2 regions of the Bacillus sp. 9.4 genome follow, and region 2 is predicted to be linked to the other one. Evidence: riboswitches for the same ligand, from Rfam matches in the RefSeq annotation. Region 2 holds a riboswitch; the other holds the start of a gene.

Region 1 (4,840 bases), 660 kb from region 2:
GATGGGATGATTTTGAGGAAGTATTTAACACGTGGCAGCACTGGGCCCCGTATACAGATGACCGGCTTACATCATCAATAGAGTTTTGGCCTAAAGAAGTAAACCGCATAGAAGCCCTCGGCCAATTTGTCGGGCCAAAAACAGAGTTAAAAAAACTGTTAAAGCCTTTATTGAAAGCAGGAAGCCCAACAAGCGGAATGGTAAAAACAATGCCGTTCATCGAAGCGGTAACCTTTTTTAACAGCCCGGGAGGCAATCAGCCTCAAAAAATGAAACGCTCCGGCTCTTTCATTGAAAAGCCATTATCAGAACGTGCGATTTCAACAATAAAACACTTTTTAGAGCACGCTCCGAATCAAAACGCCAGTGTCTGGCAGCAAGCACTCGGCGGGGCAGCCGGACGGATCGCTCCCGACCAAACGGCATTTTATTATCGTGACGCAATCATTGCCCAGGAATACTTAACAAACTGGACATCCCCTGGAGAAAAAAGACAAAACGTCCGCTGGATTGAGGGGCTGAGAACGTCCCTTTCGAGAGAAACGATGGGAGACTACGTAAATTGGCCAGATATTGAAATCAGAAACTGGCCAAGAACATATTACGGCGAAAACGTAGAACGCCTCCGCCGTGTCAAAACGAAATATGATCCAGAAAATGTTTTCCGTTTTGAACAGAGCATTCCGCCGCTTCGACGCTCTCTGTTTTTCTAAAAAAATGAAGATGGAGCATTCTCCATCTTCATCTTTTTCATTGATATAAATTGCTTCCCGTATCGACAAACTCTTTTGCTTTTTCTTTTAATCCTTTATTTATGGCTTCTGCTTCACTGAGATCGTTTTTCTTCGCATAATCCCGAATATCCTGTGAAATTCTCATGCTGCAAAATTTCGGACCGCACATGGAACAAAAGTGAGCGGTTTTTGCTCCTTCAGCAGGCAGGGTTTCATCATGGTATTCAAGTGCTCTCTCCGGATCAAGAGATAAATTAAACTGATCCCGCCAGCGGAATTCAAAACGGGCTTTCGATAACGCATCATCCCGGATTTGCGCTCCGGGATGCCCTTTTGCAAGGTCCGCAGCGTGCGCAGCGATCTTATATGTAATGACTCCTTCACGAACATCATCACGGTTTGGAAGCCCTAAATGCTCCTTCGGCGTTACATAACAAAGCATTGCTGTCCCGTACCAACCGATCATCGCCGCTCCGATCGCTGAAGTAATATGGTCATATCCCGGGGCAATATCCGTTGTCAACGGCCCCAATGTGTAAAAAGGCGCTTCTTTACAAATGTCCATTTGTTTATCGACGTTCTCTTTGATTTTATGCATCGGAACATGTCCAGGACCCTCAATCATCACCTGAACATCATGCTTCCAGGCAATTTGCGTCAGCTCTCCAAGCGTCTCTAATTCAGCAAACTGCGCTTCGTCATTGGCATCAGCAATTGATCCGGGACGCAAACCATCCCCAAGAGAGAAAGCAATATCATACGTTTTCATAATCTCACAGATTTCTTCAAAATGTGTGTATAAAAAGCTTTCTTGATGATGAGCCAGACACCACTGCGCCATAATCGCTCCCCCGCGTGACACAATACCAGTTGTCCGTTTGGCAGTCAGCGGCACATACCTAAGCAAAACACCCGCGTGAATCGTAAAATAATCCACTCCCTGCTCTGCCTGCTCGATTAGCGTATCACGATAAATCTCCCACGTTAAATCCTCCGCTACGCCGTTTACTTTTTCAAGCGCCTGATAAATCGGAACAGTTCCCACAGGCACGGGGCAATTGCGGATAATCCATTCACGCGTCGTATGAATATCTTTTCCGGTAGAGAGATCCATCATTGTATCTGCTCCCCAGCGGATGGCCCACGTCATTTTTTCCACTTCTTCTTCAATGGATGACGTAACCGCTGAATTCCCGATATTCGCATTAATCTTCACATGAAAATTCCGGCCGATAATCATTGGCTCACTTTCAGGGTGATTAATGTTTGAAGGAATAATCGCCCGGCCGCTGGCTACCTCGTCTCTGACGAATTCAGGAGACACATGCTCACGAATGGCGATAAATTCCATCTCAGGTGTAATGATCCCCTTTTTTGCATAGTGCATTTGTGTGACATTTTGACCTGCCTTCGCCCTCAGCGGTTTCCGCTTTAATCCTGGGTAGCTTACGTTTGGATTTGCTTTTTTATAACCGTTATCTTCTGGTTTTATAGCCCGACCTTCATACTCTTCCACGTCACCGCGCTCTGTGATCCATTTTTGGCGGAGCGGCTTTAATCCTTCTTGAATATTAATGGTTACTTCAGGGTCCGTATACGGTCCGCTTGTATCATAGACACGCACAGGCGCGTTTTCCTCTTCGCCGAACGATCCCGTCGTCGGACTCAATGCAATCTCCCTCATCGGCACTTGGATGTCCGAAGAAGAACCCTCCACGTATACCTTCTTGCTGCCTGAAAAACTTGACATAATGGAAATGTTGGCTTGCTGCACTGAATTGTTTTGCATTACTTTCCTTCCCCTCTCTACGTTTGAAAGGACAAAATCAAGCCCATAACCAGCACAAAAAACCGGATTCATATAAATGAACCCGGTTACAGTCAGAAAGAAACATATTATTGCCCAGCACGACAATAACAAAAACTATTCCTCTACTTCCCCACGCTGGTACGAACCAGATCAGGTCCAAAGGGTTAAGAAGCTTACCTTCTCTCTCAGCCCGAAAGCGGGCACCCCCAGTAACTATTGATTTCGCACTCATCTTAACATAAAATCAATCTGAAAAAAAGAGGAATATAGGTAATATTCAGCCAATTCACCCTAAATATTTGACAGGCAACGGGATTTCAGCTATTTCATGTTCAGCCATCATCACCCGATATGCCTTTGCACCCGACCTTGAACTCACAGTCTGAAACAGCTGATCATTTATGAAATGGAGAGCAGCCCCATCATCCGCTGCATAGCCACTGCATAAGAACTTGTTAGATATCAGCTGGTGGTATGCCGGTCTCCGATCCTTTTCCCCGTCATAATGGGGACAAAAGCTCCCTTGCAAAAAACCTAAACTTTTCAAACTTGTCAGCGGTCCGGCTGAATCTGTCACCCCTTCTTCAAACCAGCAGATCGCACCGGCACTTAATCCAGCTATAACCACACCGTTCTTCCATGCTTCCCTGAGAATATGATCCAGCCCCCACTCTTTCCATAACACAAGTAAATTCCGCGTATTTCCACCGCCAACATAAATCACGTCCATTTCCATAACAAAAGAAGCTAAATCTGTTGATGGCGGCTTAAACAAAGATAAGTGAGACGGCACACAATCCAGTGTTTGAAATGCATGATAAAACCGCTGAATATAGTTTTGGGAATCTCCGCTCGCCGTCGGCAAAAAACAAATACGAGGCTGCTCTCGTTTTGATTGATTGAGGATATATTGATCGAGGGACAAATTATCCGGATCCATCGAAAAACCCCCGCCCCCCATCGCAATAATCTGCTTCATCATCACACCCCCCAACAAAATTTGTTGCTTATTATAGCATTTTGTATAGAAGCAAGAAACAAAGTCAAAAACTTTCTTATCAGGAGCTGCTAAAAAAACAAAGGAGGTGGTTTCCCATTGAACAAAGTCCCAAAGATATTCTTGATTTGTTAACAACAATAAAAACCAGCATTAACAAATACACTGTCGCAATAACAGAAGCCGAAAATCCCCACATCAGAAGAGCATTGTATGATCAATTAGATACAACTGTATATCTCCATGATGAACTGTCAGATCTTCTGTTAGAAAAGGGATGGCTCGGGTGAGCAATTCCAAATTGATTCGCTTTTATCTTACAGCAAAGACCACAAAAAGAGACGGGATCTCAAAGATGAGATCCCGTCTCTTTTTTATTGCTCCACTCTTCTTAAAGCCTCATTTATTGTTTCTTTTATAAACGTGTCTTCACCGCTTAATCGGTCTAAACTAAGATCGCCGTTTCTCAGCCTTTCGGAAATATTGTTTATATCCTCCTCTACAGTGATTTGCAGTTCACCAGCCAAAAACATTCTGTGTAATTCATCTGCAACCAAACTTTCTTTATTCACTTCCATCCACTCCTTTATTTTCAATATTATTCTTAGTCTGTCCCTAGGCCGAGACGAATAATAGGAAAAAAGTATGAATCAGATGAATCTTTTTTCCTCCTTCTTACGTATATCTGTTGAGAAAAAAGAAAAAGGGGAAGATCTAACATGTCACTTTTTAAGAAGCTTGCGGCAAGTGCCGGAATTGGAGCAGCAAAAGTTGATACTATTTTAGAGAAAGACGCATATTTTCCTGGAGAAGAAGTACAGGGAACTGTACATGTCAAAGGCGGAAAAATCGCTCAGGACATCCGTTATATCGATTTACAGCTTAGTACACGGTATGTCATTGTAAAAGACGATGAAGAGCACCGGAAATACGCTACAATTCATTCTTTCCGGGTCACTGGTTCATTTACCATTCAGCCTGGTGAAGAGCATCAATTTCCGTTCACATTCACTCTGCCTCTAGATACGCCGATCACTGTAGGGAAAGTAGAGGTTGCCGTGGTGACAGACCTTGACATTCAAGGCGGTATCGATAAATCCGATCATGACCGCATTTTCGTTGAAGCGCACCCTTGGATTGAAAATGTGCTTGAAGCAATCGAAAACCTGGGCTTCCGTCTTAACGAAGCAGACTGCGAACAAGCGCCCTACTTCCAGCGTCGTCTTCCGTTCGTTCAGGAATTCGAATTCGTTCCGACTTCCGGATATTATCGTCAGATGCTTGATGAATTAGAGCTCA
Region 2 (4,840 bases):
GCATTGACGACAGATTTTGCTTTTCTTGATTGCAAACTGCCGATAAAATGCCATTCCGGATTACCTTTCATCAATTCCTGTTTGCGGAGCAGTTCCGCATCCCGATTCTCTCCGAGGCAGGTGATGCCAGCATCTACTGCCTCCTGTGCTCTTTCAGGTGATACATATTTTGTGACTGCAATAACCGTAACTTCATCGGAGCTGCGGCCCGATCTGTTACATGCTTCGTTTATTCGTTCGTTTATATGTCGTAAATTATCAACAACACGCAAGATCTTTTATGCCTCCTTCATTCCGATAAAGGACATCATCCGTCCAGTTTTCCCCTGATCGCGGCGGTGAGAATAGAAAAGAGACGGCTCGCTTTCCGTGCATAAACCGCTGACAGAAATTTGTTCACTTGCCAAACCGCTGTCCATCAGTATAAGACGGTTCAGCTCTTTCAGATCAAGCTGATATTGTGCCTTTGCCGTCTGATTGGCGGCAAGGTCTGCTGAAACCGGCAATGCACGAACAGCATCCATGACGCGGTCGTCTACCGTATAGCATGCACCGCTGATAGACGGGCCAATAACAGCGTAAATATCTGAGGGATTTGAACCTTCCTTCTCAGTCCATTGCTTCACCATTTCTCTGCCAATCTGTTTGACGGTGCCTTTCCACCCGGCATGGGCGACTCCGACAAGCGACTTAACCGGATCATAAAAGAAAAGAGGCACACAATCAGCAAAGCATAATGCTAAAAATACATTTTTTTCATTTGTATAGAGCCCGTCCGTTGCTTTTAGAGCCGTGTGATACTCACGGGCGCCTTTTCCCCTATCCCTCTGCGTCACTTTCTGAACGCAATTATCATGTGTCTGATCAGCGAATACCCAAGACTGCAAATCAGTATTAAACATATCGGCAATATATTCACGATTTTTAACTACATCTGCATCTTTGTCATGAACGTGCAATCCTGTATTTAACGATTCAAAAGGCTTTTGGCTGACACCGCCGTTTTTTGTCGTAAATCCGGCAATGACCTCTTTGTTGTTTTGATTCGTTTGAGCCCAGTCTTGTATCATGAGTGTCGAGGGTGTGGTAAGACTGAATGGGTGATATGTATTCATGATGATCCAACCTTTCGACAAACATTTAAAAAAGCGGAATTTCCCACTTATTTTACCACATCTTACTGCATTCGTTGAGCGCCGATTTGCATATTTCTAAATGAAATGTGCCGGAAGAATCGAGACTTCCGGCATTTTCCAATCTGCGGCAGACAAGCAGGTTTATGCATGTGGTTCACTTAATCGGACCAAGATTACATCTTCCCCGATTTTTACTATATTTCGCCATGGAATGACCAATTCCTCTTCTTTTCCAAAAAATCCGAGAACTTTCCCATTTCCTCCGAGTATGATCGCCTGAATTTTTCCAGTAGTCACATTGATATCAATATCACCAATACTCCCCAGCTTTTTTCCGTTTGAGACATTGACGACATCCTTTACCTGAAATTCTGAAATGCTGATCATTCCATCACGTCCTTTTTCCGTCCTTTTGTTCAAGTATATGAACGGGCAGGCTGAACCTTGTCAGCAAGAAGAAATTTTCATGTCATTGTTCTTTTTTCCGGCTGCACCAGCTGATGATAAAATCGAGTATAATTTTTGTATACTCTACTAGCTGCTCAATCGATACCTTCTCGTTCACAGAGTGTGCATTGTGCAGATCTCCAGGACCGTATATTACGCATGGAATACCGGCATCATACAGCCATCCGCCATCTGTAACTGATTGAGAAACGTCAATAATTGGACACTCCCGTTTCACTTTCTCATGAGAGGCAGTTAGCGCTAAGACGCCTGGGTGGCCAGGGTCCACTTCCAATGCCGGAAAAATTTCTCCTCTGTCTTCTATCATAGATGAGCCTCCCCACTTGAATACAGGGCGGTTTTCCCTAAGCCAAATATCACTGTCACTCAGCCGATTGACGTAATCTTCTATTTCCTCTGCCACTTGGTCATGGGTTTCATTCGGATAAAAATGGACTGTGATCCACAGCCGGCATTCGTCCGCTATAAAAGCCGCATGTCTGCCGCCTTCTATAACTGCCGGGTTAATCGTATTTGTGCCGGGTTTAAAACCAGGATAACTTTTCATAATAGACCAGTGGCGCTCAAGTTCACCGAGCCCCGCAATGATTTTTGCCATTTTTTCAATTGCGCTTGCTCCGAATGTTCCTCCGCCTGCGTGAATCATATTCCTTCTCGTTCCATCATGAAATGTTTGACTGCTTTTGATTTCGATCCAGCCTGTAATGACACCGCCTTGGCCTTGAATATGCATATCGCTCGTATCGGCGACAATTGCAAAATCAGCGTGGTAGCCCCTCTTGCAGCATTCAAGTGTGCCGGCTTCTCCAACTTCCTCCCCGATAACCGATTGCAGAATCAGATTACCGGGAAGTTCAATTCCTGCTTCACGAATCAATTTGACAGCAAACAACACACACGCCATTCCGCCCTTCATATCGGAAGCGCCTCGACCGATTAAGAGACCGTTTTTTTCAATTGGATGAAATGGATTATGCTCCCATTCTTCATCCTCTTTTACCTCTGCCACATCTACATGGCCATTGATAATCAGGCTATAATAATCTGCTGAATCTGTTCCTTTTAGCTTCCCTACAACATTGGGATCTCCAGGGTACACATCCCATTTGTCGATCGAGAATCCCAATTCATTTAAAAATCCCGCAATCCATGACTGAATGCCCTCTGTATTTCTTGCAGGCGGAGCGGGTGTTTGATAAGAAATCAGCGTTTTTGCAAGCTGAATAAGCTCCTCCTTTTGTTCTTCCACTTTTTTGAGCAAAGAGTCTATTTGTTGATCCAATGTAAATCCGCTCCTATTCTTTAAAATCAAAAAAGCCGTTTCAAATGTGATGAAACGGCTTAATACAAAACAAACGGAGTCCGATGTACTCCGCTTTTCACCGCTTCCCTCCGCTGGTATGATCCAGATCAGGTCAAAAGGGTTGAGACAAAGTCTCTCTCAGCTTCGCAAAGCACCCCTAGGATGAATCTATATATGTTTGTCAGGCATTCGTTATCGGCTCAGCTCTTGTTAAAAACGGCCGATCCTGATTCCATAATACATGGATTGGCGTATCAAAAAAAGCGGAAAGTATTTGATCAGTAAGCATTTCCTTTATTTCTCCGGATCCAAAGACCTCTCCCTGTTTTAATAAAAGGGCTTTATCAAAGACAGGCAAAATTTCTTCAGCATGATGAGTCACATAAAGGATAGATGGTGCATTTTCTTTGTTTGCAATGTATGTAATCGTATCTAACAGCTTTTCCCGGGCAATAAAATCCAGTCCTGTGACTGGTTCATCCAGTATCAGCAGCTCCGGATCGGCCATTAGTGCTCTAGCAATCAATGCTCTTTGTTTTTCCCCTTGAGAAAGGGTTTCATAGCGGCGATCGGCATATTCAATTGCTCCCAAGTCCTCTAACAAACCTATCGCTTTTTCCCTGGTTTCCTTACTTGGCGTTTCATATAACCCAATCGAAGCGTAAGCTCCGCTCAAAGCAATTTCAAAGGCTGAATCTGCCGGATACAATTTTTGCTGAAGAGCTGCTGAGACGAGGCCAATTTTACGTCTGAGCTTTTCCCCAAGCTCTGTTTTGCCAAATTCATGGCCGAGCACCTGCATCTCGCCTGATGTTGGAAAATAATATGAGCAAAGCATATTTAACAGCGCTGTCTTCCCGGCGCCATTTAGGCCGTAAAGCACCCAATTTTCCTTTTCTTCCACCTTCCAATGAATATCTCTCAGTATCCATTTCCCATTCCGTTTTAGTGAGACATTGTCAAGCTGCAAAATCATCGTGGTCCTCCTCTTTATTGCCTTTTATAATTGTTTTAATTTTCATAAAACTTTGTACGAACTAGGATACCTTACTTTTTCCAAAACGTAAACCATCCGTAATCAATAGAAAAGCCTTTAAAACAACATCGTTTTAAAGGCTTTTCATTATTGATGAATATTTTTATTCATTTGTTTGATAGCCGCTTTTTCAAGTCTGGACACCTGCGCTTGAGAAATTCCGATTTCCTCGGCGACTTCCATTTGGGTTTTCCCTTGGAAGAATCGCTTTCTCAAAATCATTTTTTCCCTATCGTTCAGCCTTCTCATGCCCTCTTTTAAAGCCAGCTCTTCAATCCATTGTGAATCTGTGTTACGCTCATCACTGATTTGGTCCATCACATAGATCGGGTCTCCGCCGTCGTTATAGATCGGTTCAAATAGAGAAACCGGATCCTGGATGGCATCAAGCGCAAATACAATTTCCTCATGCGGTACTTCAAGAACTTTTGCGATGTCTTCTGCAGTCGGCTCCTTGCTTGTCTCACTGATTAACCGCTCTCTTACCTGAAGCGCCTTGTAAGCGATGTCCCGGAGTGATCTTGAGACACGGATCGGGTTATTATCGCGTAAATACCTGCGGATCTCTCCGATAATCATAGGTACAGCGTATGTTGAAAACTTAACATTGTGGCTTAGGTCAAAATTATCAATGGATTTCATTAGTCCGATGCAGCCGACTTGAAATAAGTCATCAACATACTCCCCTCTGTTATTAAATCGTTGAATGACACTTAAGACAAGACGCAAGTTCCCGTTTACAAGCTTTTCTCTTGCTGAATCATCGCCTTCATCCTGCAGCTGCCTAAACAGCTTTCTCATCTCTTCATTCTTGAGTACTGGTAATTTGGAGGTATCCACCCCGCAGATTTCGACTTTATTTCTCGACACTTTTTTCCCTCCCTACAGGAGCTGCTG

The links. A riboswitch is a leader RNA that binds a small molecule or an ion and turns the genes downstream of it on or off. The one in region 2 is predicted to bind thiamine pyrophosphate.
Region 1: it holds a riboswitch for thiamine pyrophosphate, as region 2 does, so the genes downstream of both, thiC (phosphomethylpyrimidine synthase ThiC) here and ylmB (N-formyl-4-amino-5-aminomethyl-2-methylpyrimidine deformylase) in region 2, are expected to answer to the same signal.

What each region holds. Positions count from the first base shown of each region.
Region 1 covers NZ_JBVFMU010000002.1:1,029,320-1,034,159, forward strand. Annotated here, with positions in the region: gene ACZ07B_RS11905 (FAD-binding oxidoreductase) at 1-713, shown strand, start outside; gene thiC (phosphomethylpyrimidine synthase ThiC) at 751-2,523, opposite strand; TPP riboswitch at 2,655-2,762, opposite strand; gene ACZ07B_RS11915 (Type 1 glutamine amidotransferase-like domain-containing protein) at 2,831-3,523, opposite strand; gene ACZ07B_RS11920 (spore coat protein) at 3,565-3,831, shown strand; gene ACZ07B_RS11925 (hypothetical protein) at 3,916-4,119, opposite strand; gene spo0M (sporulation control protein Spo0M) at 4,261-4,840, shown strand, end outside.
Region 2 covers NZ_JBVFMU010000002.1:370,682-375,521, forward strand. Annotated here, with positions in the region: gene ACZ07B_RS08405 (YggS family pyridoxal phosphate-dependent enzyme) at 1-272, opposite strand, end outside; gene pgeF (peptidoglycan editing factor PgeF) at 279-1,115, opposite strand; gene ACZ07B_RS08415 (YlmC/YmxH family sporulation protein) at 1,278-1,523, opposite strand; gene ylmB (N-formyl-4-amino-5-aminomethyl-2-methylpyrimidine deformylase) at 1,606-2,886, opposite strand; TPP riboswitch at 2,975-3,076, opposite strand; gene ACZ07B_RS08425 (ABC transporter ATP-binding protein) at 3,089-3,883, opposite strand; gene sigG (RNA polymerase sporulation sigma factor SigG) at 4,031-4,813, opposite strand.